DNA from 2 places in the Pseudarthrobacter siccitolerans genome. Region 1 is predicted to be linked to the other one. Evidence: riboswitches for the same ligand, from Rfam matches in the RefSeq annotation. Region 1 holds a riboswitch; the other holds the start of a gene.
What was found. Region 1 has a riboswitch for glycine ahead of gcvP (aminomethyl-transferring glycine dehydrogenase). Riboswitches for the same ligand answer to the same signal wherever they lie in the genome.
Positions count from the first base shown of each region.

Region 1 (14,910 bases):
ATGTCATGTGGTTCTCTTCTTTCAGCATTCGACGACGTTGACGGCGAGGCCGCCCATGGCCGTTTCCTTGTATTTGGAGCTCATGTCCTTGCCGGTCTCGCGCATGGTCACGATCACTTCATCGAGCGAGACCCGGTGGGAGCCGTCGCCCCAGAGGGCCATCTTCGCAGCGTTGATCGCCTTCGCCGCAGCGATCGCGTTCCGTTCGATGCAGGGCACCTGCACCAGCCCGCCGATCGGATCGCACGTCAGGCCCAGGTTGTGCTCCATCGCGATCTCCGCGGCGTTCTCCACCTGGGCAGGGGTTCCGCCCATCACCTCGGCCAGTCCGGCCGCTGCCATGGACGACGCCGAGCCCACCTCGCCCTGGCAGCCCACCTCAGCACCGGAAATGGACGCCTGCTCCTTGTAAAGCACCCCGACGGCGCCGGCAGCGAGCAGGAACCTGACCACCACGTCGTCGCGGTCCTCCTGGCTGGCATTCTCCATCCCCGGGGCAAAGTGCAGCGCGTAGTACAGCACCGCCGGAATAATCCCAGCGGCCCCGTTCGTGGGAGCGGTGACCACCCGGCCGCCCGAGGCGTTCTCCTCATTGACCGCCAGGGCGATCAAGTTAACCCACTCCTGCCAATACCTCGGGTCGTGGAACTCCTGGTCCTGGCCCTCAGCGTCCGGCCGTGAACTTTCCTTCTTCAGCCGGTCGTACCAGTCCGGCGCACGACGGCGGACCTTCAGCCCCCCGGGCAGCACGCCTTCGCGCTTCAGGCTGGTGGCCACGCAGCCCTCCATGACGGAGTAGATGTGCAGCAGGCCCTCGCGGATCTCCTCCGGGGTGCGGCTGTCCTCCTCGTTGACACGCATCACGTCGCTGATACCCAGCCCGGTTTCCCGGCAGTGCTCCAGCAATTCGGCGGCGGTGCGGAACGGGAGCGGCAGTTCCTTCTTCGATTCCTCCAGCTCCTGCTGCGCGGCGTCCTCCTCACCCTCACGGACGATAAACCCGCCGCCCACCGAAAAGAACGTGGCAGTGTGCAGCACTTGGCCACCGGCATCGGACACTGTGAAGGTCATGCCGTTGGTATGCCGCGGCAGGACGGTCAGCGGGCGCAGCACCATGTCCTTCACCCCGTAGGGCAGGGGCACGGCACCAGCGAGCTGCAGGATCCCGGTCTCGGCGATCGCAGCCAGCCGCTCCTCCACCTCCTCCGGCAGGATCTGCTCCGGATGGAAACCCTCCAGCCCCAGCAGGATGGCCGTCATGGTGCCGTGCCCGTGGCCGGTCGCCGCGAGCGAGCCGTACAGGTCCACCCGCAGCGACGCCACGTCCGCCAGCTTGCCGAGGCCCTTGAGCTCCTCCGCATAAACGGCAGCAGCCCGCATCGGCCCCACAGTATGGGAACTAGAGGGCCCAATCCCGATTGAGAAAAGGTCAAAGACTCCAACAGCCATGTGCGTGGTTCCTAACTAGGAGGGGGTCGGTGGTTGAGGGGTTTCGACAGGTTCAACCACCGGTGGTTGAACCTGTCGAAACCCTGCCGAACAGCTGAGGTTCGCTACGCCTGGGTAGAGGGGGTGGGCCTTGGCTAGGGCCTCTACGCGGTGACGCAGGCCGGTAAGGTCTGTGCCGGCGTCGGCCGTTAATGCTTCGGCGATGATGTCCGCAACCTCGCGGAAGGCGTCCTCGCCGAACCCGCGGGTGGCCAGGGCCGGGGTGCCGATGCGCAGGCCGGAGGTGACCATCGGCGGACGCGGGTCGAACGGGACGGCGTTGCGGTTGACCGTGATGTCGATCGCCGCGAGGCGGTCCTCGGCCTGCTGCCCGTCGAGTTCGCAGTTGCGCAGGTCCACGAGGACCAGGTGCACATCGGTGCCGCCGGAGATCACACTGATGCCCTTGCTGGTGACGTCCGGTTGGACCAGGCGCTCGGCGAGGATGCGGGCGCCGGCCAGGACGCGCTCCTGGCGTTCCTTGAACTCGGCGGACGCTGCGATCTTGAAGGCCACGGCCTTGCCGGCAATGACGTGCTCCAGCGGGCCGCCCTGCTGGCCCGGGAACACAGCCGAGTTGATCTTCTTGGCGATGTCGGCGTCGTCCGTCAGGATGATCCCGCCGCGCGGACCGGCGAGGGTCTTGTGCGTGGTGGACGTGGTGACGTGCGCGTGCGGCACCGGCGACGGGTGCAGGCCGGCGGCCACGAGGCCTGCGAAGTGGGCCATGTCCACCATCAGGTAGGCGCCAACGGAGTCCGCGATGCGGCGGAACTCGGCGAAGTCCAGCTGGCGGGCGTAGGCGGACCAGCCGGCAACGATCAGCGCGGGCTTGTGCTCCTGGGCAAGGCGCTCCACCTCGGCCATGTCCACGGTGTGGGTGTCCTCGCGGACGCCGTACGGCACCACGTTGTAGAGCTTGCCGGAGAAGTTGATCTTCATGCCGTGCGTGAGGTGGCCGCCGTGGGCAAGGTTGAGGCCCATGATGGTGTCGCCCGGCTTGATCAGCGCGTGCATCACCGAGGCGTTGGCCTGCGCGCCGGAGTGCGGCTGCACGTTGGCGAATTCCGCGCCGAAGAGCGCCTTGATCCGGTCAATGGCGAGCTGTTCGATGACGTCCACGTGCTCGCAGCCGCCGTAGTAGCGCTTGCCCGGGTAGCCCTCGGCGTACTTGTTGGTCAGCACCGAGCCCTGCGCCTGCATCACGGCGACGGCAGTGTGGTTCTCGGAGGCGATCATCTCCAGGCCGTCGCGCTGGCGGCTGAGTTCGTCGTCGATCTTCGCGGCGATCTCCGGGTCCAGAGTGGACAAGTCCGCGTCCAGGGACGGGGAAACGACCTGCTCGAATGCGGTAACTGTGCTCATGCCTGCGGCCGCGGCGCTCACAGTTCGCCGCCGTTGGCTGCCGCGTACTCTTCAGCGGACATCAGCGGACCCTCTTCGGTGACGGCCACCTTGAAGAGCCAGCCGGCGCCGTAGGGGTCGTTGTTGATCAAGGCGGGGTCGGAGACCACTTCCTCGTTGATCTCCACCACTTCGCCGGTGACGGGGGCGTAGAGGTCCGAGACGGACTTAGTGGATTCCACTTCGCCGCAGGTTTCCCCCGCGGTCACTGTGGAGCCCACCTCGGGCAGGTCCACGTACACGATGTCGCCCAGCGCATCCGCGGCCACAGCAGAGATTCCGACGCCGGTAGGCCCGGATCCATCAGCAGCAACCCACTCATGCTCGGCGGAGTACTTCAGTTCAGCAACAACTTTGCTCATGATTCTTTCCTTAGGTTCGTGTTTGAAAGTGTTGGGGCGTTCGCTCAAAACGTGCAGTAAGTGATGGGGCGTTCGCTCAAAACGTGCGGTAAGTGATGGCGCGTTCGCTCAAAACGTGCGGTAAGTGATGGGGCGTTCGCTCAAAACGTGCGGTAAGTGATGGGGCGTTCGCTCAAAACGTGCGGTAAGTGATGGAGCGTTCGGATAACGCGCGAAGGGTGAGCGAGCCTCGAGGGCCGGCGGAGCCGGGCTTTTCGAAAGCGTGCGTCAAAGCGACGAAGGAGCAGCACGCGTGAAAAGTCCGGTCTGCCGGTCCGAAGCCGACCCGAAGCCTATTTGGTGCGCTTGTAGAACGGGAGGTCGACGACTTCGAAGGGCTCTGCCTTGCCGCGGAGGTCGATGTCCAGGGCGGTGCCGGGTTCTGAGTGTTCGACGTCGACATAGGCCAGGGCGATCGGGTAACCGAGGGTCGGGCTCGGCTGGCCGGAGGTCACCTCGCCTACAGCGTTGCCGTCCTTGAGGACCGGGTAGTGGCTGCGTCCGGCGCGGCGGCCCAGGCCCTTGAGGCCCACGAGCTTGCGGCCGGAGGTGGAACCGGCGCCCAATTCCTTGAGCTCGGCAAGCACTGCCTTGCCCACGAAGTCCGATTCCTTCTTGAGCGAGACAACCGGGCCCAGGCCAGCGGCGTAGGGGTTGCCCGAGCGGGAAAGCTCGTTGCCGTAGAGCGGCATGCCCGCTTCGAGGCGGAGCGAGTCGCGGCACGCGAGCCCGGCGGGAATGAGCCCGTGATCAGAACCAACTTCCAGCAGGGCCTCCCACAGGCCGGCAGCATCCTCGTTGGGAATGTAGATCTCGAAGCCGTCTTCGCCGGTGTAACCGGTGCGGGCCAGCAGCAGTTCCTGCCCGTTTATCTCCACCTCGACAGCCGCGTAGTACTTCAGCTCGGTCACCAGCACATGCTGTTCGGCGGGGACCAGCGTCAGGAGGATGGCTTCGGCGTTCGGTCCCTGGACTGCGATGAGGGAGGTCTCAGCGGACACGTCTTCCACGCGGACGTCGAAGTTGGCGGCCCGTTCGGCCAATGCGGCGGCAACCACCGCAGCGTTGCCGGCGTTAGGGACCACGAGGTACTTCTGTTCGCCCCGGCGGTAGGAGATGAGGTCGTCGATGATGCCGCCGTCTTCCTGGCAGATCAGCGAGTATTTGGCCTTGCCCACGGCCACGGCGGACAGCTTGCCGGCAAGGGCATAGTCCAGGAAAGCTCCGGCGTCGGGGCCAGTGACCCAGACTTCGCCCATGTGGGAGAGGTCGAACAGGCCGGCAGCGTTGCGGACGGCGTGATGTTCGGCCAGTTCGGAGCTGTACTTCAGCGGCATCTGCCAGCCACCGAAGTCGGTGAAGGAAGCGCCGGCAATTTTGTGCTGCTCGTACAGCGCGGTGTAGTTCTCAGTCATCGGAAGTCCTTAGTTTTCGAACTCGGTGAGCGGCGGGCAGGAGCAGACCAGGTTGCGGTCCCCTGCTGCGCCGTCGATGCGGCCGACCGGCGGGAAGTACTTGTCCTGCCGCAGCGAGGAAACGGGGAAGGCGGCCTGCTCGCGCGGGTACATCTGGTTCCAGTCGGAGGAAACGACGGCGGCTGCCGTGTGGGGTGCATTCCGCAGCGGGGAGTTCTCCACGGCGAAGTCGCCGGCGGCCACCTGGTCGATTTCCCGGCGGATGGTGATCATGGCTTCGATGAAGCGGTCGATCTCCGCGAGGTCCTCGGACTCGGTGGGCTCCACCATGAGGGTGCCCGCGACCGGGAAGGACAGCGTGGGGGCGTGGAAGCCGAAGTCGATCAGGCGCTTGGCTACGTCCTCGGCGGTGACGCCGGTCTTGGCCGTCAGTTCGCGCAGGTCCAGGATGCACTCGTGCGCAACCAGACCGCTCTCGCCGGTGTAGAGGACCGGGAAGTGCTCGTCCAGCCGGGCCGCAACGTAGTTTGCCGCGAGCAGAGCTGACTTGGTGGCTTCGGTGAGTCCCTGGCCGCCCATCAGCTTCACGTACGCCCACGAGATCGGCAGCACGCCGGCGGAACCGAAGCGTGAAGCAGATATCGCAACCCCGTGCCCGGCCTCGTGCGCGGCCTTGTTGGCATCGCTCGGCATGAACGGCGCGAGGTGTGCCTTAGCAGCAACCGGTCCGACGCCCGGTCCCCCACCACCGTGCGGGATGCAGAAGGTCTTGTGCAGGTTCAGGTGGGACACGTCGCCGCCGAACTTGCCCGGCTGGGCGAGGCCAACGAGGGCGTTCAGGTTCGCGCCGTCAACGTACACCTGGCCGCCGGCTGCGTGGGTGGCGCCGCACACCTCGCGGACGTCGGAATCGTACACACCGTGGGTGGAGGGGTACGTGATCATGATGGCCGAGAGGACGTCCTTGTGGGCCTCGATCTTGGCCTGCAGGTCGGCGTGGTCAATCGTGCCGTCGGCAGCGGTAGCCACCACAACAACCTTCATGCCCGCGAGGACAGCCGAAGCGGCGTTGGTGCCGTGCGCCGAAGCCGGGATCAGGCAGACGTTGCGCTGCTGGTCACCGCGGGAGTGGTGGTAGCCGCGGATTGCCAGCAGGCCGGCGAGCTCGCCCTGCGAGCCGGCATTGGGCTGGATGGACACCTGGTCGTAGCCGGTGATTTCGGCAAGGTCGGATTCGAGTCCGGAAATGAGTTCACGCCAGCCGGCAGTCTGGGAATCCGGCGCGAACGGATGGATGGACGCGAATTCCGGCCAGGAGATGGCTTCCATCTCGGCGGTGGCGTTGAGCTTCATAGTGCAGGAGCCCAGCGGGATCATTGTGCGGTCCAGCGCCAGGTCGCGGTCCGAGAGGCGGCGGATGTAGCGCAGGAGCTGGGTTTCGGAGCGGTGGGTGTTGAATACCGGGTGCTGCAGGTAGGTGGAGGTGCGCAGTACCGTCTCGGGCAGCTCGAACCCGGCGGCCTCCACAACGGGACCGGCGCCAAAGGCGACGACCACTGCGGAGAGGACCTCCGGCGTCGTGGTTTCATCGACTGACACGCCAACTGTGTCCGCATCGATGAGGCGCAGGTTGATGCCGCGGGCTTCGGCGGCGGTGATCACCTTGGCGGCCTTGCCGGGTACGCGGACAGTGATGGTGTCGAAGAAGGTGTCGGACACCAGTTCGCGGCCGGCGATCTTCAGCGTAGCGGCGAGGGCGCGGGCGTTGTTGTGGACGGTTTCGGCGATCGCCTTCAGCCCGTCAGGGCCGTGGTAAACGGCGTAGAAGGACGAGACGATGGCCAGCAGTGCCTGCGCGGTGCAGATGTTGGACGTGGCCTTCTCTCGGCGGATGTGCTGCTCGCGGGTCTGGAGGGCAAGCCGGTAGGCGGGGACGCCGGCGTTGTCCTTGGAAACGCCCACGATGCGGCCGGGAAGGGTCCGTTCCATGCCGTCGCGGACGGCCATGTAGGCGGCGTGCGGTCCCCCAAAGAACAACGGCACGCCAAAACGCTGGGTGGAGCCGACGGCGATGTCCGCGCCCTGCTCGCCCGGCGGCGTGATCAGGGTGAGCGCCAGGAGGTCGGCGGCGACGGTGACCAGGGCACCCCGGTCCTTGGCTTCGGCGATGACGGCCGACTGGTCCCAGACCCGGCCGGAGACGCCCGGCTGCTGGAGGACCACACCGTTGACGTCGCCGTCGGGCAGTCCGTTGGTGAGGTCGGCGATTTCCACCTCGAAGCCCAGTGCTTCGGCGCGGCCCAGCACAATGGCGATGGTCTGCGGGAGGAGGTCGGCGTCGAGGACGGTCTTGCCGTCCTTCGCCGTCTTGTTCTTGTTGGCGCGGCGCATCAGGAGCACGGCTTCGGCGACGGCGGTGGCTTCGTCCAGGAGGGAGGCATTGGCCACCGGGAGCGCGGTGAGGTCCTGGACCATGGTCTGGAAGTTGAGCAGCGCCTCGAGCCGGCCCTGCGAGATTTCGGGCTGGTAGGGGGTGTAGGCGGTGTACCAGGCGGGGGCTTCGAGGATGTTGCGGCGGATCACCGGCGGGGTCACGGTGTCGTAGTAGCCCTGGCCGATCATCTGCACGGCCATCTTGTTCTTGCCCGCCAGCTTGCGGAGCTCGGCGAGGACCTGGACTTCGCTCAGGGCGTTCTCGAGGGTGAGGGGCTTGTCCTGGCGGATGGAATCGGGGACCGCGCTGTCGACCAGGCCGTCAAGGTTGTCGTAGCCGACGGCCTTAAGCATGGTGTCGATGTCCGACTGGCGGCGCGCGCCGATATGGCGGTCTGCGAAGGTGCTGGGGGACGATTGAACCGTCATAAGAGGAACTCCATAATTCAGGTGGCGCCTAAGCACCACGTTGATTCGGGTTCCTCCCCGCTCTGTATTGGACCTGAGAGTTTTGCGTTGCCCTGCCGTTTCGCAGGACGCCACTTGCACCGTCGGTGAGCCCGGTTGCCCGGACTGCTTTCCAGAGTTGCCTTGCCGCGGCGGTACGTGGGCCTGAGAGATTCCTGGGGAGGATTTGCTCCTACGGCGCCTGCAGAACGTACCGGCAGGACTCTCCCGCCGCAGATCATAAGCATGTGCCACTGGTGGGTGACACGGCTCACACCTTACAGGGTTGGGTGGCTGGATGCAAAATTACCGTCCGATAGGTCTGAAATCCTACCCGCACCCGGGATGCTTCATTCGCGGACGGACGACGGCGCGCCGTGCCGCCGGCGCCGTCTCACCAAAGTGCCGCGAGGCTCCGCCCCCTCCTGTGCCTGCGCTCCTCGGGCCTGAGACAATGGCCGAATGGAAATCGCACTGGGACTTCTGGTTCTCGTCGCGGTGGTCTGCGCCGGAAGCGCGTTGAGCCGGAAACTCAACATTTCGGTTCCGCTGCTGCTGGTGCTGGCGGGTGTGATCGGTTCCTTCCTCCCGTTCGTTCCGGACATTGAACTGAACCCGGAAGTGGTCCTGGTGGGACTGTTGCCGCCGCTGCTGTATGCCGCGGCGCTGCGGACTTCCCTGTTCGATTTCCGCTCCAACCGCCGGGCCATTGGACTGCTCTCGGTTGGTTACGTCATCTTCGGGACCATCACGGTGGGCCTGGTGGTCTGGTGGCTGTTCCCGGAGATTCCGCTGGCCGCCGCATTCGCCTTGGGTGCGGTCCTGGCACCGCCGGATGCCGTGGCTGCTACCTCCATCGCCCGGAAGGTGGGGATGCCGCGCAGGATTGTCACCATCCTGGAGGGCGAATCACTGGTCAATGACGCCACGGCATTGATTTGCCTCCGGGCCGCCATCGCCGCCATCGCGGGGTCCGTGTCCGCGGCGGAGATCGCCGGGGACTTCCTGCTCGCCGTGGGCGGCGGGCTGGTGGTGGGCATCGCCGCTGCCTACGTCCTGACTATGCTTCGCAAGCGCATCCGGAACGTCGCGATCAACACCTCCACGTCCCTGGTGGCCCCCTTGGTGGCATACCTCCCGGCGGAAGCGATCCACGCTTCGGGCGTCCTCGCCGTCGTCGTTACAGGGCTCGTGATGGGCACCAAAGCGCCTTCGATGCCCAACGGTGCCGCCCGGCTGAGCCAGCGCAGCAACTGGAACACCGTGCAGTTCCTGCTCGAGAACTCGGTTTTCCTGCTGATCGGGCTGCAGGTGCGGACGATCGTCGAGGGCGTCCAGGACGATTCCCTTGGTGCCGCAAGGATCTGGGCGGGTTGCGCTGTGATTCTGCTGGCGGTGCTGGTGCTCCGGCCGGTGTGGGTGTTCCCGGCGACGTACCTGCCCCGCCTGATTCCGGCCGTGCGGCGCAGCGATCCGTCGCCGCCCTGGCAGTTCCCGGCGATCGTTTCCTGGGCCGGGATGCGGGGGGTGGTCACCCTCGCGGCGGTGCTGGTGCTGCCCGAGGACCTGGAGCACCGTTCGGTGCTGATCCTCGCTGCCCTCGTGGTGGTCGGCGGCACGCTGACGCTGCAGGGCTTCACCCTCCCGGCGCTGGTCCGCGTCCTCAGGGTGCAGGGCCCGGACCAGCGCGAGGATGCGCTGAACAAGGCATCGCTGATGCAGCTCGCCACCGCCGCCGGGGTGGCCCGGCTGCAGGAACTGCGGACGGACGACGATCCGCCGGAGGTGGTGGCCATGCTGAAACGGCGCACCCAGGAGCGCGGGCTGGCGGCCTGGGAACGACTGGGGCGGCCCTCGGCGGAAACAGCGACGCCCAGCGAACGCTACGCCAGGCTGCGGCTTGCCATGCTGGAGGCGGAACGGGCCAAAGTGCTGGATCTGCGGCGCGGCGGCGAGTACGCCCAGGAGGTCCTCAGTGACGTCCTGGAGCGGCTGGACGTTGAGGAATCCATGCTGGATGCGGCGCTGGACGAGGTGGACACGTTCGGCGAGGGCGGCGGCGAAGGAATTGCCAGGCCCGGCGGAGTGTGCGGCCACCTCGAGTCGGCCCGGCCCCGAGAGGTCCCCCAGGATCCCTTCTGCGCGGACTGCCGCTTGGAAGGTACGACGCCGGTACACCTGCGGATGTGCCTGGGCTGCGGCAAAGTCGGATGCTGTGATTCCTCGCCCGCAACCCATGCATCCAGGCACTTTGCCGCCACCGGCCACCCGGTGATGCGGAGCATCGAGCCGGGCGAGGACTGGCTCTGGTGCTACCAGGACGACCTGCTGGGCTGACAGCCTGTTGGCATGGTTCAGGTGAGCGGACGACGACGGCGGAACGTCCCGCCGTCGTCCGCTGGATTGCCTTGGCCATCCCCGGCGGCCGTGAATTAGCCCTTTTCCTCTTCCAGGGCGAGATCCTTCAGGTGGCGGCGCAAACTCGTTGCAACCCTCCCAATGGCTTCAAGGTCTTCCGGGGCAAGGGCATCGACAAAGAACCGGCGTACCAGCCGGAGATGCGGCGCTGAGGAAGCACGGAAAGTCCGGGCCCCGTCCTCGGTCAATTCCACCTCGGCGCCACGGCTGTCGTTACCCGATTTATGCCGTCGGATGAGGCCCCTGTTTTCCATCCGCCCCAGGTGATGGGACAGGCGGCTTCGTTCCCACCCAATCCCCTCGGCCAGTACTGAGGAACGCAACTTGTGCTCCGGGGCCTCGCTGAGGGCCAGGAGCACGGCATAGTCGCCGGGGGACACACCGGACGTGGACTGCAGACCCGCCGCCAAAGCCTGGCGCATCGCCTCGGCCGTCTCGATGTACTCGCGCCACACGGCCAGTTCGTTCGGAGTGGGACTCTGCCGGGCGCCCTTGCTGCTGTGCTCCATGACCACCTTTTTCTACTTGACATGTCAACCCTACGGGTTGATGATTGACACGTCAATTAAGTAATTGACACATCAATTAGAGGACGGGCCCAGTGAGCGAAGTGATTTTTGGTTTGGATACCTTTGGCGACGTCCCCACGGATGATGCGGGTGGACCGGTAAGCCATGCTCGTGCCATCCGGCAACTGGTGGATGAGGCCGTTCTTGCCGATCAGTTGGGCGTGGACGCCTTCCTGGTCGGTGAGCATCACCGACCGGAATACTCGGTGTCGGCCCCGGAGACAGTCCTGGCCGGCATGGCCAGCCGCACCTCACGCATTCGCCTTGGGTCCGGGGTGACCGTGCTCAGTTCCGACGATCCTGTCCGGGTATTCCAGCGCTTCGCCACCGTGGATGCGCTCTCCAACGGCCGTGCCGAGGTCATTCTGGGGCGGGGTTCCTTCACGGAGTCTTTTCCGCTCTTCGGTTATGACCTCAAAGACTACGACGTGCTCTTTGAGCAGAAGATCGAACTGTTCGCGCAGCTTCTTGATGAGAAGCCCGTGACGTGGCGGGGCACGGTGCGTGCGCCGCTCGTTGAGGCGGATGTCTACCCCAAGACCGAGGGTGGCCTGAAAACGTGGGTGGGCGTTGGCGGCACACCCCAGTCGGTGGTCCGCACGGCCAAATACGGGTTCCCCCTGATGCTCGCCATCATCGGCGGACAGCCGGAGAGGTTCAAGCCGTTCATCGACCTTTACAAGCGGGCAGCCGCAGAGTTCAACACAACGGCCTGGCCGGTAGGCATGCACTCCCCCGGGTTCATCGCCGACACCGATGGCGAAGCCAAAGAGATCTTCTGGCCCCACTACAAGGTGGTCCGTGACCGCATCGGAGCACTCCGCGGCTGGCCCCCCGTCCGGCGCGAAGAATTTGAGGCCGAAATCCAGCACGGCTCGATGTACATCGGCTCGCCCGAGACGGTCGCCCGGAGAATCGCAGGTGCGGTGGCATCACTGGACGTCGGCCGCTTCGACCTCATCTTCACCTCGGGAGCGCAGCCGATCAGCGCACGCCTCAAAGCCGTGGAACTCTACGGAAGCAAAGTGGTGCCGATGGTCCGCGACATACTCGCCGCCGGCGGCAGCACTGGGGCAGCCGCATGACCCCCTCCGCCCCGATCAAGCCCTCCCAACCCGAAGGAAGAACATCGTGAACATCACCCTCTGGATCATCACCGCAATCCTCGCCCTAGCTTTCCTGGCGGCAGGAACCATGAAAATCGCCCAGCCGAAGGCGAAGCTTGCGGCCGCCGGCCAAGGGTGGGTGGAGGACTTCTCGGACGCCACGGTCAAGCGCATCGGCGCCCTCGAGATCCTCGCCGCCCTGGGCCTCATCCTTCCGGCCCTCTTTGGCATAGCCACCGTGCTGGTGCCGGCTGCCGCCGTCGGGCTCGTCCTGCTCATGGCAGGCGCGGCCATCACCCACGGCCGGCGCCACGAGACGCCGAATGTCGTTATCAACGTGGTCCTGGCCATCCTTGCCGCGGGGGTGGCTATCGCCCGGTTTGGCCCCTTCGGCTTCTAAGCGGCTCGAGCCTGCCCTGGATGCCCGACGGCGGGACGTCCCGCCGTCGTCATCCCCAGCTGGGTGACCCCCGTCTGGGTGACAGGAGGCTAGCCTCCGGGCAGCTGGATCACGCCGAGCTGCTGCATCAGCCCGAGGTCGTCCCGGTCCGACCAGTGCTCCACGATCTTTCCGTTGTGGATCCGATGGATTGCCACTGCGGTCTCCCGCAGTTGGGCGCCTGTGGGAGGGAGCGGCCCGGGGAGTTCGCCCTCGTGCCTGCCGGTGGCGGTCAGCCTGGTGACCACCCTGTCCCCTTCAGCGACCTGGTCCTCGATTTCATGGGTGCCGGGGGTCGCCGTCGAGAAGATGCGGAACGCCTGCTTCAGCCCTTCGCGGCCTGCCGGCAAGCCGGGGAATGGCGGGTGGTGGTCAAGATAGTCCTCAGCCACCAGCTCATCCATGGCATCAATATTCCCGGCGTCGATCTCGGCATAAAAGCGCCGCACGAGCTTTTTGTTGTCGTCAGTATCCACGGCCCGGCCTTCCATTTGTACACGGAATTTGTACTCGGACCGGATCAGCTGCTGCAGTTCAAGCGTGCCGTGGAGGGCCATTCTAAGCCCGCTTGGTGACCTCGGGAAGAAGTCAGGAGACGCCGGCGAGGACCTCGTCGATCCGGGCCAGGAGGCCGGGCCAGCCGTTGCCCATGCCCTCGATGGCCTGCTTACCCATCGGCGTATCGAGGCGGAAGCCGGCGTGTTCGTGGTGAAGGACGGTGCCGCCATCGACGGGCTCTAGGCGCCAGGTGATGGTGGTGTCCAGGTTGCCCTCGGAGAACAGGAAGGTGATGGACTTGCCGGGGTCCACGGTGAGGACTTCGCATTGCTGCTGGCCCCACGCGCCCATATCCAGGGTGAAGCGGTGGCCGACCACGGGGGCGATATCCCCCGGCGCCCACCAGCGGGCCAGGAGTTCGGGGGTGGTCAGCGCAGCCCACACGGCGTCCGCGGGGTGCGGGAAGCGGCGTTCGAGCCTGATGGCGTTCTCGGTCATAAGGGTTTCTCCTCGTCCAGAAGGTCGGCCAGCGCGTCGAGGCGCCGGTTCCAGTAGTGCTCAAAGTGCTTCACCCAGCCGCCGATCTCTTCGAGACCCGCGGGCTGGAGGTGGTACAGCCTGTTGCGGCCGTGCCGTTCTTCCCGGACCAGCCCGGCCTCGCGGAGGACGGCCAGGTGTTCGGACGCTGCCGAGCGGCTGAGCTCGAGCAGGCCGGTGAGTTCGCCCGCCGTCCTGGGACCCTGGCGGAGCTCGTCGAGGATGACGCGCCTTGCCGGGTTGGAGACAGCACCGAACACATCAGGAAGCACAGGACAAGGATATGTCGGAATTTTCCGACGCATCAATGTCCGGTCCCGTGGTTGAGCAAGCACTAAGCACTACTGGGGGGCTTCCGCTGCAAACGCTTGCAGCTGCCGCCTTTATTTCTTACGCACGTGCCTAACGGCCGGGCACAAAATTGGTTCCGCGGAAGGTATTGTCCTGCAAACGTTTGCATGCAAGAGTGGTCTGCATCACCTCCCAATCCTGCTTTCAAAGGAGAGAGCTATGCACGCACTCGACTGGATCGTTTTGTCCGGATACTTCCTTGTGATGGTGGGGATCGGCTGGTGGTCCCGGCGGAGGGTCCACAACGCGGCCGATTTCTTTACTGCCGGCGGCAAGATGCCGTGGTGGCTTGCCGGCATTTCGCATCACATGTCTGGCTACTCCGCCGCCGTCTTCGTCGGGTACGCAGCGCTCGCCTACACAACCGGATTTGCCGTCTACGTCTGGTGGGCGCTGAGCATCACGGTGGCCTGCGTAGTGGGATCATTCCTGTTCGCGCCACGGTGGCCACGGCTGCGTCAGCGACTGGGCATCATCTCGCCGCTGGAGTATCTCACCACCCGCTACAATCTCCCCGCCCAGCAGGTTCTGGCATGGTCGGGCACCGCGTTGAAGGTCTTTGATGTTGCCGCAAAATGGGCAGCCAGTGCCATCCTGCTCGAAACGTTCGCCGGAGTACCCCTGCCTGTCGGGATCGTCCTGGTGGGCGGCGTGACCATGGTTTACTCCACTATTGGCGGCCTCTGGGCAGACGCACTGACCGACTTTGGCCAGTTTGTCATTCAGTTCGTGGCGGCCATCGCCCTGCTGGTTGCCACGATGGCGAAGCTCGGCGGCATATCCTCAATCTTCGGTATGTGGGAGCAGCTGCCGCCTTCCCATTCCGCACCGTTCGGCGGAACCCTGACCATGGGATTCTTCCTGGCGTACATCGTCATCAGCACGGTTTCCTACAACGGAGGCACTTGGAACCTGGCCCAGCGGTTCATCGCCGCACCCACCGGATCTTCGGCCCGGAAGTCGACCCTCCTCTCGGGCGGACTCTACCTGGTGTGGCCGCTGGTCCTGTTCTTCCCCATGTGGGCAGCCCCGTTGCTTGTGCCCAATTTGGCGCAGCCGGAGCAGTCCTACGCGCTGGTGGCTCAGATGTTGCTGCCTGCGGGTCTGGTCGGGCTGGTTCTGGCCGGCATGTTCTCGCACACCATGGCCATGACATCATCGGACGCAAATGCAATCTCCGCAGTGATCACGCGTGACATTATTCCGGCGCTGCGGGGGTCTAGGCAGCCGCTTGCCTCGAAGACCGAACTGGCGGCAGGCCGTCTCTCCACGTTCCTGTTCATCGGACTTTCGATGGTGATCGCCCTGTCCGCGAATTCCTTCGGCGGCGTCCTGGGCCTTCTGATCCTGTGGTTCGGCGCCCTGGTGGGACCGATCGCCATTCCGATGCTGCTGGGCATGCTT
Region 1 covers NZ_JAUSXB010000001.1:2,054,595-2,069,504, forward strand. The annotation lists gene lipA (lipoyl synthase) at 1-7, opposite strand, end outside; gene QFZ36_RS09670 (L-serine ammonia-lyase) at 22-1,449, opposite strand; partial or broken gene glyA (serine hydroxymethyltransferase) at 1,543-2,853, opposite strand; gene gcvH (glycine cleavage system protein GcvH) at 2,871-3,254, opposite strand; gene gcvT (glycine cleavage system aminomethyltransferase GcvT) at 3,587-4,708, opposite strand; gene gcvP (aminomethyl-transferring glycine dehydrogenase) at 4,718-7,570, opposite strand; glycine riboswitch at 7,623-7,730, opposite strand; glycine riboswitch at 7,732-7,829, opposite strand; gene QFZ36_RS09695 (Na+/H+ antiporter) at 8,051-9,925, shown strand; gene QFZ36_RS09700 (MarR family winged helix-turn-helix transcriptional regulator) at 10,021-10,515, opposite strand; gene QFZ36_RS09705 (LLM class flavin-dependent oxidoreductase) at 10,608-11,660, shown strand; gene QFZ36_RS09710 (DoxX family protein) at 11,707-12,081, shown strand; gene QFZ36_RS09715 (ester cyclase) at 12,171-12,677, opposite strand; gene QFZ36_RS09720 (SRPBCC family protein) at 12,709-13,116, opposite strand; gene QFZ36_RS09725 (ArsR/SmtB family transcription factor) at 13,113-13,427, opposite strand; gene QFZ36_RS09730 (sodium:solute symporter family protein) at 13,666-14,910, shown strand, end outside.

Region 2 (14,910 bases), 1.6 Mb from region 1:
GACGGCATCCGCCAGGGGAGCAGGCAGTCCCGCTGCCAGGTCCATGGCTCCGGCCAGAGTCTCGCCGGCATGGGCGGTGCCCTGGCCGCCGGCAGCTTCCGCGACGCCGGCCGGCAGATGCAGGTTGTGCTGGTAGGAGGCCGTGAGGATCGAGCCCAGCACCGCGGTGCCCAGCAGGGCGCCCACCTCGTACCCCGTCTCAGAGATAGCCGATGCCGCACCGGATTTTTCCGCCGGCACGCTGCCCAGGATGAGGTCATTGGAGATGGTCTCCGCCGTCCCCACGCCCAGCGCCAGGACCAGCAGCGCTGCGAGCAGGAGCGCCGGCCCGTTGGAATGGCTCCCGAAAGTCACCAGGCTGTACCCGCCGGCGCTCATGCCGAGTCCGGCTGCCACCACAAAGCCGGGACGGACCTTGCGGACCAGGGGCACCACCGCCAGGCCTGCCGCCACGGTAGCCAGCAGCGCCGGAATCATGGCCATTCCTGCGGCCGAAGGGGACATGCCTTCGAGGAGTTGCAGGTGCTGGGCCAGGAAGAGGATAAAGCCGTTGAAGGAGAACAGGGCAAGGACGTTCGCCGTGATGGCCGTGCTGAACACCCGGTTTTGGAACAGGGACATGTCCAGCAAGGGGCTGTCCAGCCGCTGTTGCCGGCGGACGAACGCGGCGCCCATGGCCAGTCCGAAGGCTATGCTTCCCAGGGCCAGGGGTGCCGGTCCCTTGGTGGCGTATTCCTTGATGCCGTAGACCACCGGCACCATGGTCAGCAGCGAGAGCAGGATACTCGGCGCGTCCACCCTGCCCGGCGAGGGGTCCCGGGATTCCGGAATGAACGCCGGGCCGAAAGCCAGCAGCGGCAACATGATGGGCACCGCCACCAGGAGCACCGCTCCCCACCAAAATTGTTCCACGAGCCACCCGCCGAAGATCGGCCCGAGGGCCGCGCCGCCGGAAAACCCGGCCGCCCAGATGGCGATTGCCAGCCGGCGGCGGTTGGGGTCCGGGAAGATGTTGCGGATCAGGGACAGTGTGGAGGGCATCAGCATCGCGCCGAAGAAACCCAGGGCGGCCCGGCCCGCTATCAGCCAGCCGGCAGTGGGGGCGAATGCCGTTGCGGCTGACACTGCCGCGAAGCCGATGCTGCCGATGATCAGGAGCCGGCGCCGTCCGATCCGGTCGCCCAGGCTCCCCATGGCAACGAGCAGTCCCGCCAGCACCAGCGGGTAGGCGTCCACGATCCACAGAAGTTCCACGCCGGAGGTGCCTAGGGCCCGGGCAATCGCCGGCAGGGCAAACGTCAGGGCTGTGTTGTCGACGGCGACGAGCAGGACCGGGAACATCAGCAGTCCCAGGGCAAGCCAGTCGCGCCAGGTGCCCCGGGTTAAATCAGGGTGGCGGGCTGCCGGGGCCTTCAGTGTGGTTCGGTCCTGCTGCGGGGTGGAGAAAGCGGTCATCCAATTAACTATACCGTCCAGACGGTACAGTTAAGAAACGGGATCCGGACAATGCATGATTGGAACCATGGCCAGAAAACCCGTTGCGCGAGATGCAGTCCTCGATGCCTTTGAAGAACTCCTGATCGACGTGGGGGAGCGCGCCGCCACCCTGGACGCGGTGGCGAAACGGGCAGGTGTCTCCAAAGGCGGGCTGCTGTACCACTTCCCCAACAAGGAGGCGCTGATCGCGGCGACCCTTGAGCGGCTGGACCGCCTGGCGGGGGAGGATCTGGGCGTCATGGAATCCGCGCCCGAAGGCGCGGCGGCCTATTTCATCCGGTCATCGCTCTGGTCCGACACCCCCATGGACAGGTCCTTCGTGGCCGCCACGCGCCTCGCTGAAGTGGCCCACGAGGAGGCCCGCCGCCGCTTCGCCGCCATCCAGCGGCAATGGCTGGAGCTCATCGGCAGGGATGTGGGCCCGGCAATGGCAAAGGCCGTGCTGTACATGGGGGACGGGCTGTACTTCAACGCCATGTGGGAGAGCGGGCCGTCCGGAAAGGCCGGCAACCGGCAGGCCGAGGTGGACGAACTCCTGGCCGCCGTCGAGCGGCTCAGGGGCTAGCAGCCATTTGCTCCACGGCTGGCGGCATAGGAGAATTGGTCAATGTACGGGCCGCCTCCGGGCTCCCGTGACAACCCAAATGAATAGCCTTTGATCTGCGGCGGGAGAGTTCTGCCAGAAGGTACAAGCAGGCGCCGTAGGAGCAATACCTCCCCAGGAATCTCACAGGCCCATGTACCGCCGCGGCGAGGCACCTCTGGAAAGCAGCACGCTGTCCGCCCCGGTATCCGGTCCCGGATACTTGGACTGCCGTGCTCACCGACGGTGCAAGCGGGGCCGGCGAAAGCAGGCACCGCGGAAACTCTCAGGTCCAGTTACAGAGCGGGGAGGACCCGAATCGATGTGGCGTACCCTTCGCCGCCTTAGTTATGGAGTTCCTCGTGACTGTTTCTCCGGCCCCCGCCTCCCCGGCCCCCGTCGCTCCGGCCGCCACTGCGCCGGCTGCCACCTTTGTTGACCGTCACATTGGCGCCCGCCGCCAGGCTGACGTCGACACCATGCTCAAAGCCGTGGGCTACGACACCGTGGACGCACTGGTTGACACCGCGGTGCCCAAGGACATCCGCCAGGATTCGGCACTGGAACTGGCTGGCGCCCTGAGCGAGGTGGAGGCGCTCGCCGAACTTCGCAGGCTGGCCGCGAAGAACAAGACCGCGGTGCAGATGATTGGCCAGGGTTATTACGACACGGTGACGCCGCCGGTGATCCGCCGCAACATCCTTGAGGGTCCGGCCTGGTACACCGCCTACACGCCCTACCAGCCCGAGATCTCCCAGGGCCGCCTCGAAGCGCTGCTGAACTTCCAGACCATGGTCCAGGACCTCGTTGGCCTGCCCATCGCCAACGCCTCCCTGCTGGACGAAGCCACGGCAGTGGCCGAGGCCGTGCTGATGATGCGCCGGGCGAACAAGAACAAAGAGGCGCACGACGGCAAGACGGTGCTGGATGCCGACTGCCTGCCGCAGACCATTGCCATCGTCAAGGGCCGCGCCGAGGCGCTGGGCTTCGAGGTGGAGGTCGCTGACCTCACCCAAGGCCTTCCCGACGGCGTCATCAACGGCGTGGTGCTCCAGCAGCCCGGCGCCTCCGGCCGGGTATTCGACCACAGCGCAGTGATTGCCAACGCCAAGGAGCGCGGCGCACTTGTCACCGTCGCCGCGGACCTCCTCGCGCTGACCCTCATCACTCCTCCGGGCGAGCAGGGCGCGGACATCGCCGTCGGATCGGCGCAGCGCTTCGGCGTCCCGCTGTTCTACGGCGGCCCGCACGCAGCCTACATGGCCGTGCAGAAAGGCCTGGAACGCTCCATGCCCGGCCGACTGGTGGGTGTCTCCAAGGACTCCGCGGGCGTCCCGGCCTACCGCCTTGCCCTGCAGACCCGCGAGCAGCACATCCGCCGCGAGAAGGCCACCTCCAACATCTGCACGGCCCAGGCGCTCCTGGCCATCGTGGCCTCAATGTACGCCGTGTACCATGGCCCCGAGGGCCTGAAGGCTATCGCCCGGTCCGCCCACGCCCATGCCGCGACGCTCGCCACCTCCCTGAAGGCCGCCGGCTTCGACGTCCTGCACACCAGCTTCTTCGACACCGTCACGGTCTCCGTTCCGGGCAAGGCCGCAGGCATCGTCGCAGGCGCTGAGGCCCGGGGCATCAACCTGCGCAGCATCGACGCGGACACGGTGGGCTTCTCCACCGATGAAACCACGACGCCGACCATTGTCGACGCCGTCCTTGAAGCCTTTGGTGCCCGGCTGGCCGAGGTTACGGACGCGTTTGGCCTGGACGCCGCCGTCGAGCGTTCCTCCGACTTCCTGCAGCACCCGGTGTTCAACACCCACCGGTCCGAAACGCAGCTGCTGCGCTACATCAGGAAGCTCAGCGACCGCGACCTGGCGCTGGACCGCACCATGATCCCGCTGGGTTCCTGCACCATGAAGCTGAACGCGACGGCCGAAATGGAAGCCATCTCCTGGCCCGAGTTCGCGTCCATCCACCCGTTCGCCCCGGATTCCCAGACCGAAGGCTGGCGCGAGCTGATTGCGGACCTGGAAGCCCAGCTGACCGAGATCACCGGGTACGACCAGGTGTCCATCCAGCCCAACGCCGGCTCACAGGGCGAACTCGCCGGCCTGCTGGCCATCCGCGGCTACCACCACTCCCGGGGAGACCAGCAGCGCAACGTCTGCCTGATCCCGGCTTCGGCCCACGGCACCAATGCTGCCTCGGCTGTCCTTGCGGGCATGAAGGTTGTTGTGGTAGCCACGGCTGCTGACGGCACCATCGACCACGCCGACCTCTACGCCAAGATCGAGGCCAACAAGGATGCCCTGTCCTGCATTATGATCACTTACCCGTCCACGCACGGCGTGTACGACGCCGACGTGCGCGAAGTCTGCGACGCGATCCACGCCGCAGGCGGACAGGTTTACATTGACGGCGCCAACCTCAACGCCCTCGTTGGCCTGGCCCAGCCGGGCAAGTTCGGCGGCGACGTGTCCCACCTGAACCTCCACAAGACGTTCTGCATCCCGCACGGCGGCGGCGGACCCGGCGTCGGCCCCGTTGCTGCCAAGGCGCACCTGGCCCCGTTCATGCCCGGAAACGCGGCCACCTGGACCGAAGGCAACGACGTCCCGATCTCCGCGTCCAAGTACGGCTCCGCCGGCGTGCTGCCCATTTCCTGGGCCTACGTGAAGCTGATGGGTGGCCAGGGACTTACCGAAGCAACCAAGTCTGCCCTGCTCGCCGCGAACTACATCGCCGCCCGCCTGAACGACTTCTTCCCGGTCCTGTACACGGGAGAAGGCGGCCTGGTGGCGCACGAGTGCATCCTGGACCTGCGCGAGCTGACGGCCAAGACGGGTGTCACCGCCGAGGACGTGGCCAAGCGCCTCATCGACTACGGCTTTCACGCTCCCACCCTGGCGTTCCCCGTTGCGGGGACCCTGATGGTGGAGCCCACCGAGTCCGAGGACCTCGGCGAGATGGACCGCTTCATCGAGGCCATGATCTCCATCCGCGCCGAAATTGACCAGGTGGCGCACGGTGAGTTCTCCGTGACTGACAGCCCGCTGCGCAATGCCCCGCACACCGCGGCGGCCGTCATCAGCAGCGACTGGGACCGCGCCTACCCGCGCGAGCAGGCCGTGTTCCCGGTGAAGTCGCTCAAGCAGGACAAGTACTTCCCGCCGGTTGGGCGCATCGACGGCGCGGCCGGCGACCGGAACCTGATCTGCTCCTGCCCGCCGCTTTCCGAGTTCGAGAACTGAGGGCCCGGGCCATGACTGAGAAGTACACCGCTCTTTACGAGGAGCACAAGAAGCTGGGAGCCTCCTTTACCGACTTCGGCGGCCGGCAGATGCCCCTGAAGTACAGCTCCGAGCTCGCCGAGCACCACGCCGTCCGCAAGAGCGCCGGGCTGTTCGACCTGTCCCACATGGGCGAGGTCTGGGTGACCGGCCCGGATGCGGCGGCGTTCCTGGATTATGCCCTCGTGGGAAAGATTTCCGCCATGCCGGTGGGCAAGGCAAAATACTCCCTCATCTGCAACGAGGCCGGTGGCATCATCGACGACCTCATCACGTACCGCCAGCCCACAGCTGCCGACGGCACCGACGTTTTCCTTGTGGTTCCTAACGCGGGCAATGCCGGAGTGGTGGCTGCTGCCCTGGCCGGGCGGGCTGAAGGATTTGATGCCCAGGTCGACGACGCCTCCGCAGCCACCTCCCTGATCGCGGTCCAGGGCCCGAAAGCGCAGGAGCTGCTGCTCCGCCTGGTCCCCGCCGCCCAGCACGGCCTGGTGACCGAGCTGAAGTACTACGCCGCAGTGGAGGTTCCGATCCTCGTCGGCGGTACCGGACTGGACCTGCTGCTCGCCCGCACCGGCTACACCGGCGAGGACGGGTTCGAGATCTTTGTGTCCGACGACCACGCCGTCGGCCTGTGGCAGGCGCTCGTCGCCATCGCGGACGACGGGGAGCTGACGCCCGCGGGCCTCGCCTGCCGCGACTCCCTCCGGCTCGAAGCGGGGATGCCCCTCTACGGGAACGAGCTCTCCCTGGAGGGTGACCCGTTCGCAGCAGGCCTGGGACCCGTCGTCGCACTGTCCAAGGAAGGCGACTTCGTGGGCAAGGCCGCACTGGCCGCCAAAAAGGAAGCAGGCGCCGGCAGCACCACCGGGCGCAGGCTCGTGGGGCTCAAGGGATTGGGCCGCCGCGCCGGCCGCGCCCACTACCCGGTCCTCAAGGATGGCAACGTCGTCGGCGAAGTCACTTCCGGCCAGCCCTCGCCCACCCTTGGCTATCCCGTGGCCATGGCCTACGTCGACGTTGAGCTCACCGGACCCGGCACGGCACTGGACATCGATCTCCGCGGCAAAGCAGAGCCCTTCGAAGTCGTCGACCTCCCGTTCTACAAGCGCACCAGGTAGTTTCCGGTTTTTGGTTGCGTCCGGTCCCAGCGGACCGGACTTTTCACGCGTGCTGCTCCTTCGTCGCTTTGACGCACGCTTTCGAAAAGCCCGGCTCCGCCGGGCCCTCAAGGTCACGTCACCACCTCGGTGGTTGAGCCTGTCGAAACCTTCGGGTTGCGTCCGGGCCCGTCGGGTTCGGCCTCCTCTGCGTGCTCGGTCGCGAAGACGCCCGCTGCGCGGACGTGACGCTCCCTTAGACGCACGCTGCCGGAGGCCGCACCCGAAGGGGCCCGCAAAGCTCACCACCCCCGGTGGTTGAGCCTGTCGAGACCCGAGGGGTGCGTCCGGGCCCGCCGGACGGGACTTTTCACGCGTGCTGCTCCTTCGTCGCTTTGACGCACGCTTTCGAAAAGCCCGGCTCCGCCGGGCCCTCAAGGTCAGGTCACCTGCGAGCATGGGGCCACGCCGTCCGGGTTCCCTGGCCGAGCTTGCGAGGTCAGGGAGACGGTGGGGAGTACGCGGAGGAATTCGGCCACCCACCACCAACCCAGCCACAAAGATTTGCACCACAGTTTCAAGAAGCAAAGGAAAAACACATGGCTAAAGTTGCCGCTGAATTGCAGTACTCCGACGAGCACGAGTGGGTGGCCCGGGAGGATGGAAACCTGGTTTCGATCGGGATTTCCGCTGTCGCAACGGATGCGTTGGGCGACATTGTGTACGTGGACCTGCCCGAGGTGGGCTCTGCTGTGACGGCGGGGGAGACCTGTGGCGAGGTGGAATCCACGAAGTCTGTTTCTGATTTGTATTCGCCCGTGACGGGTGAGGTGGTGGAGATCAATACTGGAGTTGTGGATGATCCCGCCCTGATCAACAACGATCCGTACGGAGCCGGCTGGCTCTTCAAGGTAGCTGCCGAATCCGAAGGGCCCCTGCTGTCCGCTCAGGACTACGCGTCCAAAAACGGCGGGGACCTGTAGAACCTTTGCTGTCGGTTCTACAGGTTCAACCACCGGTGATTGAGACTGTCGAAACTCTCGGCAAGCCCAACCACCGACCCCCTTTTAGTTAGGAACTGACCATGGCTGTTGGTGTCTTTGATCTCTTTTCCATCGGGATCGGGCCTTCGAGCTCGCATACGGTGGGGCCGATGCGGGCTGCCGCTGTCTTCGCCGAGGAGCTGAAGTCCACCGGAGCCCTGGACCGGGTGGCGTCGCTGCGGGTTGACCTGTACGGCTCGCTCGCGGCGACCGGCCACGGGCACGGCACCATGACCGCCATCCTGCTGGGGCTGGAGGGCTTCCATCCGGAGCTGATCCTGCCGGAGGAGGTGGAGGAGCGGCTGGCAACGATTGCCGAGACCGGGATCCTGCAGCTGGCCGGTGCCGTGCCCCTGCCGTATGGGGTGAAGGATATGGTGCTGCGGCCGCTGACCATCCTGCCGCGGCACACCAACGGCATGGCCTTCACTATCTTTGATGCCGAGGACGAGATCCTTCACACAGCAACGTTCTTTTCGGTGGGCGGCGGGTTTATCGTCCGGGAGGGCGAGGAGGACGCGGCACAGCAGCAGCTGGAGGAATCCAAGAAGGAACTGCCACTGCCCTTCCGCACAGCGGCGGAACTCCTGGGCCGCTGCCAGAGCAAGGGCCTCTCGATCGCCGACATCATGCTGGTCAACGAGAAGGCCTCCCGCTCGGAGGAGGACATCCGCGAAGGCCTGCTGCACATCTACTCGGTGATGGAGGGCTGTGTGCAGACCAGCCTGAAGCGCGACGGCGTGCTGCCCGGGGGGCTGAAGGTCCGCCGTCGGGCGCCGGACTGGTACGACCGGCTGAAGAAGGAAAGCTCACGGCCGGACGCTGAGGGCCAGGACCAGGAGTTCCATGACCCGAAGTATTGGCAGGAGTGGGTTAACTTGATTGCCCTGGCGGTGAATGAGGAGAACGCGTCGGGCGGCCGGGTGGTCACCGCACCCACGAACGGGGCCGCGGGGATTATTCCGGCGGTGCTGTACTACGCGCTGCACTTTGCCCCGGGGATGGAGAACGCCAGCCAGGAGGACCGCGACGACGTGGTGGTCAGGTTCCTGCTCGCTGCCGGCGCCGTCGGGGTGCTGTACAAGGAGCAGGCGTCCATTTCCGGTGCTGAGGTGGGCTGCCAGGGCGAGGTGGGCTCGGCGTCGTCCATGGCCGCGGCAGGCCTGGCCGAGGTGATGGGCGGAACCCCTGCCCAGGTGGAGAACGCCGCGGAGATCGCGATGGAGCACAACCTGGGCCTGACGTGCGATCCGATCGGCGGGCTGGTGCAGGTGCCCTGCATCGAACGGAACGCGATCGCTGCGGCGAAGGCGATCAACGCGGCGAAGATGGCCCTCTGGGGCGACGGCTCCCACCGGGTCTCGCTCGATGAAGTGATCGTGACCATGCGCGAAACCGGCAAGGACATGAGCTCCAAATACAAGGAAACGGCCATGGGCGGCCTCGCCGTCAACGTAGCTGTGTGCTAGCGGCGGCCTTAGCCCAGGCCGCGGTGACGGGCCCGGTCAGTTGTTGAGGGCAACCCACCAGTTCAGCGTGCCGGCGAACACCAGCCAGGACACGTACGGCAGCAGAAGCAGGCCTGCCATGCGGCTGATGGGGCCGAAGGACAGTACCGCCACCGCGACGGCGGCGATCAAGGCAACGATGATGGCCAGCGCCAACCACAGAGCAGCTCCGCCGATAGCGGGATAAAGCCCGAAGAATACCGGGGTCCACGCAAGGTTCAGAGCCAATTGGATTCCGTAAACCTTCAAAGCGCGCGGGGTCCCCGGGGCATGCTTCCGCCAAACCAGCCAGGCGGATACGGCCATCGCCGTGTACAGAAATGTCCAGACCGGGCCGAAGATCCAGTTGGGCGGCGACCAGGGAGCCTTGTCCGCAGTGGCATACCAGCCGTTCACGCTGTTGAACGTGGCCAGTGACCCGAGACCCGCAACGACGAACGACGCTGCCAGGAAGCCAGCCAACACCAGGACCTGCCTGCCGGTGCCCGGCCGTTCCGCATCCTTGGTCCGGGCTGGTTTCACTTCTCCGGGATACGGCTGCATGCCTCAACCCTTGCCAGGACCCTTGCTGGAGTCAAGGCAACAGGCCCGTCCGCAGCAGCGGCAAAAGGGCGCCGGCCCCACCCCGCTGAAAAGGCCCCGCGCCGGCAGGCTTTAGACTTGAGGCTGCATGTCCGCACGCAGCCACGAGTACAGAACCGCGCACAACCCCCGATTGGACACGGCCCCCTTGCGAGAATTCACTGCACGTTTTGCCACCGACGAGGAAATTGAAAACTGGGACAAGCACGTCACGGCCAATCCCAATGGCGGCAACATGCTGCAGTCCGCCGCCTACGCGTCGGTGAAGAACGGCACTGGCTGGAGGGTCCGGTTCCTGGTACTGGAAAGCCCCGGCTCAGCCAGCTACAACCTGGTGCTGGAGAAGACGTTCCCGCTCCTGGGCCGGCTCTGGTACCTTATCAAGGGCCCTGACCTCGCAGCAGCCGGAGACCTCAGCGGGGCACTCGAAGCCTGCGCAGCGTTCGCCCGGGACAGGAAGCTCAACGTCTTCACCATCAAGATCGAACCGGACATCGTGGACTCCGTCGATGCCCAGGCCCAGCTGTCCGCCGCCGGCCTGGTGAAGGCGCCCAACATCCAGTCCAACGACTCCACCGCGCTGCTGGATATCTCCGGCCCGGAAGAAGCGGTCTTCAAAGCAATCTCCTCCCGGGCCCGCAACGCCATCCGCCGCGCCGAGCGGGAAGGCTGCGAGGTGCTCCGGAAAGAACCCGGCCCCGAAACCTACCGTGCGTTGTATGACCTCATGGCGGACACAGTGAACGCCAAAGGTTCCATGCCCCTGCGCAGCTACGAGTACTACGCTGCGTTCTGGGACGAGTTCTGCAACCGCGGCCAGGGCAATTTCTTCTTCGTCTACGAGGACGGAAAACCCAGCGTGGGCGCGTTCGTGATCAACTACGGCGCCAAGGCAACCTACAAGGACGGCGGTTCCACCCAGAACCGCAAACAGTACGGCGATTCGCATCTGGTCCAGTGGGCCGCCATCCGGCGGATGCAGGAACTGGGCTGCACCGAATACGACTTCTGCGGCACCCCGCCCGCCTCCCTGATCAAGGACAAGAGCCACAACCTGTACGGCATGGGGATGTTCAAAACGAGCTTCACCAAAACAGTCACAGATTTTGTGGGCTGCCACGACTACATCCTTGCCCCGCTCCGCCACCGTCTCTGGGTCGGCGGCGCAGAAAAAGTCTTCCGCCGAATCGAAACAGCGCGGACCGGCCAGCAGTTCTACTGACCGCCGCCCCGGCGCAGGCTGAACCACAACAGGCTGACCCTCAACAGGCCGAAGTGGAGCCGCGCCACAACACCCGTCCCTGACCCTGCGCCTGACCCCTAGGCCGAACACCGTGAATAAGGAAATCCCTTGAATCCAGTCACCACCGGCACCGATCTTGAATTTGCCATCCTCAGCGACTCAGAGTTCGAGGCCTTTGCAGTTAAGCACCCGCAAAACAGCTTCCTCCAGTCCGTTGACTTCTCCCGGTTCCAGCGCGCCCGCGGGCAGCAGGTGGAGCTCTTCGGCATCCGGCGAGGCGGCGAACTGGTGGCTGCCGGGAAACTGAACTACACCACCACCCGCTTGGGGTACACGGTGTGCGAATGTGCCAAGGGCCCCCTGATGGACTATGCGGACCTCGAACTGGTGCGCGACGTCGTCGCACTCCTCCGCGGGCGTGCCGCCGAACGCAAAGCCGCGGAGCTGCGGATTTCCCCCAACCTCAAATACATCGCACGCGACGAGGATGGCGCCGAACACCCGGAGAATGAGGACAACCGCCCGCTGGTGGCACAGCTTTCCGGGCTCGGGTTCCAGCACCAGGGACTGGACATGAACTTCGTCAACGTGAACTGGATGTTCATTAAGAGCCTGGAAGGGATCAAAGACGCAGAAGAACTCATCATGGGCACCAGCTACCGGACCCGCAAGGCCATCCGGAAAGCCGAGAAAAACGGTGTCTTCCTGGAACAGGCCACGCTGGAAACCCTCGACGACTTCTACAGTGCCCTGAGCAAGGCCGGGGACGAAAAGGGGTTCGTTTACCGCGAACGCGCTTACTACGAGCATCTGCTCCGCACCACGTCCCCGGAGTTCACCAAACTCATGATGGCCAAGATCGACATTCCGGCCTACCGGAAATCCATCACGGAGCGGCTGGCCGCGGAATCGGCCACTGCGGCCGGGCTCCGCCGCGAAGTGGAAGAGACTGGCAGCAAGAAAAAGGCCAACCGGCTCAAAGTAGTCCAGGACCTCGTGGACAGCTACGAGCGGAGCCTCAAGGACATCGAACGCTTCCCCGACTCCGTAGGCGTTGCCACCGTGGCCGCCATCCACTTCGTCTGCTACGGGGACGAGGTGGTATGCGTGATCGGCGGCACCGTGCAGGACTACATCTACTTCAACGGCGCCACCTCCCTGTACTGGGGAATGATGCTGCACGCGCTGGAAAAGGGCTACGCCCGCTACAACTTCTACGGAACGTTCGGCATCTCGGGACAGGACGAGGAGGGCCACGGCGGCTACGAGTTCAAGAAGGGCTTCGGCGGCGAAGTGGTCCAGCTGATGGGTGACTTCGTGATGCCGGTCCGGCCGGCCGTCTTCCAGGCGAACCGCCTGGCCCGGACCGCGGTGGCCGCGGCCCGCACAGTGCTGGGCAGGCTGCCTTTGAGGCGTTCGGCCTGAAAGACTGTCCACAGCACCGTACCGGTTCACAGCACCGCACTGGGAGGAGGCAACCATGACTAACCGGCCGGAACACCCCGGGCGCAGGCCGCACACGGACGGACTGCCCAAGACCGAGCCCCTGACCCCGTCCCAGGCGCGGCAGAACGCCGCCGCAAAAAGAATGCTGCGGCGGCTGGTGCAGGGCGAAAACCCGCCCACCGCCCCCTTGAGCATCGTGGACCGCCTTACCGGCAGCCCGTACGCCAACCCGATGATCCAGGTGGGCGGCGTTGACACCTCCGCCCGGAAGACCCTCGACTTCGCCCTGCACCTGGCCGAAACCATGTTCCGCTACGGCGCCGGTGCTCTCGAGGTTGAAACCAGCATCATCGCCGTCACCGCGGCGCTGGGCCTGAAAAACATCGAAGTGGACATCACCAACCAGTCCGTGGGCATCAACTACGCCCCGAAGGACCAGACGCCCATCTCCCTGCTGCGGGTGGTGCGTTCCTGGACGAACAACTACGCGGGTCTGGCCAAGGTCCACCAGCTGGTGACGGATATCGTGGCCGGCGGCGTAGGCCGTGACGAGGCGATCCGCCGCCTTGGCGAGGCCATCACCAGCCCCAAGCCCTTCCCCCGGTGGCTGGTCACGGTGGCGTTCGGCACGTTCGCGGCGGCTTTTGTGGGCGTCCTGGGCGGCGGCCCGGTATCGTCTGTCATCGCCTTCGTCGTCAACATCGGCATCAGCCTGCTGGCCCGCCAGCTGGGCCGGTGGCGGGTGCCGGACTTCTTCATCACTGCCAGCTGTTCGTTTGTTGTGACCCAGCTGGCGCTGGTGCTCTGGCAGTTCGGGCTGACAACGTCTCCCGCCATCGTGGTGGTGGGCGGCATCCTCCTGCTCCTGCCCACGGGACGCCTCGTCTCCTCCGTGCAGGATGCGATCAACGGCTTCCCGGTCACGGCAGCTGGACGTTTCCTGTCCACACTGCTGACGTTCGGTGCCATCGTGGCGGGCATCGCCGTCGCGTTTGTGGTGGGGGAGCTGACGGGGATGCAGCGCATCGACGTCACGCAGACATTCCCGCCCGCCTACGACCTCTGGGTCCTGGTGCTCTTCGTGGCGGTGGCCGTGATGGCCATCGGAATCACGGAACAGACCAGCTGGAAGCTATTGCTGCCCACGGCAGGCGTGGGAGTGGCGGGCTACTTCGTCCTGCTCGCTGCCGGCCAGCTGGGAGTCGGGGACCGCTTCTCACCCGCCCTCGCTGCGGTGGTCATCGGCCTGCTGGCCCGGGTGGTTGCCCTCCGGATGGGGGCACCGCAGCTTGTGGTGGCCGTGCCGGCAGCATTGATCCTGTTGCCGGGCCTGACGATCTTCCGGTCCATGTACGTGCTCACCATCGAGGAAGCCGAGATCCTCCTCGGCGCCGGGGGAATGCTCAACGCCGGCGCGATCGTCCTGGGAACGGCGGGCGGGATCGTCCTGGGTGACACCCTCGCGAGGCCGCTGACCCGGAGCCTGGCGAGCAATGAGCGGCGCCGAGCCCGGCGCCGCTGACTGGATCTGCCGCTGATGGGTACCGCCTAAATCTGGCCGACCGGCAGCTTCTTCTCCGCCTGGAACACGTCCTCCACGCGGCCCTTGGCCCAGTAGCCCGAGAGCGAAACCTGCTTGCGGTCCAGGCCGCGCTGCTTGAACAAAACGTCGCGCAGGGCCTTCATGTAGCCACGCTCGCCGTGGGCGAAGACGTCCACGCGGCCGTCGGGCCATTCCGCGTCCGCCACCGCCTGGACCAGGAGGTTGCTCTCGCCGGCGGGGACTCCGTTGCGCCTGAGCCAGTGGAGTTCCACTCCGGCGGGGGCCGCGATGTGCTGGATGTCGGCGTCGGAATCGACTTCAAGGAACGCCAGGCCTGTCGCCTCGGCGGGCAATGATTCCACGCATGCCGCGATGGCCGGGAGCGCCGCCTCGTCGCCGGCAAAGAGGTACCAGTCCGCCTCGGGCGCGGGGTTGTAGGCGCCACCCGGGCCGGTGAACGTCACGGTGTCGCCGGGCTGCGCCGTGGCCGCCCAGGGACCTGCCAGGCCTTCGGCGCCGTGCACCACAAAGTCGATGGCCAGTTCGCGCGCGGCAGCATCCACCCAGCGGACGGTGTAGGTGCGGGTGAAGGGCCACTGCTCCCGCGGCATGGTTTCGCGGATGCTCCACAGATCCAGCGGGGAGGAGTATTCGACGCCGGGCTGCGGGAAGACCAGCTTGATGTACCGGTCCACAAAGTCATTGTTGGTGAAGTCCGCAAAGCCGTCCCCGCCGGCAACAATCCGAACCATATGCGGGGACAGTTCTTCCCGGCGGATCACGGTGAGGTTGACCTGCGGACGGCTTTTTTTGGTGGCGCTGGTGGCGGCGGGCATGGTGCTCATAAGGCAAGCCTAAGCTAGGGGACTGGCGGGAGCTCCCAGGTTACGTCCAGCGCACCCTGGGCGCGCAGGAGTTCGTTGACGCGGCTGAAGGGGCGGGAGCCGAAGAAGCCGCGGGACGCGGACAGCGGGCTGGGATGCGCGCTTGCCACCACGGGGGCCCCGTCCAGGAGCGGCCGGAGGCCTTCCGCGTCCTTTCCCCACAGCACGGCAACGAGGGGCATCGGTGACCC
Region 2 covers NZ_JAUSXB010000001.1:3,663,177-3,678,086, forward strand. The annotation lists gene QFZ36_RS17115 (MFS transporter) at 1-1,455, opposite strand, end outside; gene QFZ36_RS17120 (TetR/AcrR family transcriptional regulator) at 1,523-2,062, shown strand; glycine riboswitch at 2,154-2,252, shown strand; glycine riboswitch at 2,254-2,392, shown strand; gene gcvP (aminomethyl-transferring glycine dehydrogenase) at 2,431-5,331, shown strand; gene gcvT (glycine cleavage system aminomethyltransferase GcvT) at 5,343-6,491, shown strand; gene gcvH (glycine cleavage system protein GcvH) at 7,070-7,453, shown strand; gene QFZ36_RS17140 (L-serine ammonia-lyase) at 7,555-8,982, shown strand; gene QFZ36_RS17145 (TspO/MBR family protein) at 9,019-9,564, opposite strand; gene QFZ36_RS17150 (lipid II:glycine glycyltransferase FemX) at 9,692-10,825, shown strand; gene QFZ36_RS17155 (peptidoglycan bridge formation glycyltransferase FemA/FemB family protein) at 10,955-12,271, shown strand; gene QFZ36_RS17160 (threonine/serine exporter family protein) at 12,327-13,814, shown strand; gene QFZ36_RS17165 (siderophore-interacting protein) at 13,841-14,680, opposite strand; gene QFZ36_RS17170 (uracil-DNA glycosylase) at 14,695-14,910, opposite strand, start outside.
Region 2: another riboswitch for glycine. It lies ahead of gcvP (aminomethyl-transferring glycine dehydrogenase); the one in region 1 lies ahead of gcvP (aminomethyl-transferring glycine dehydrogenase).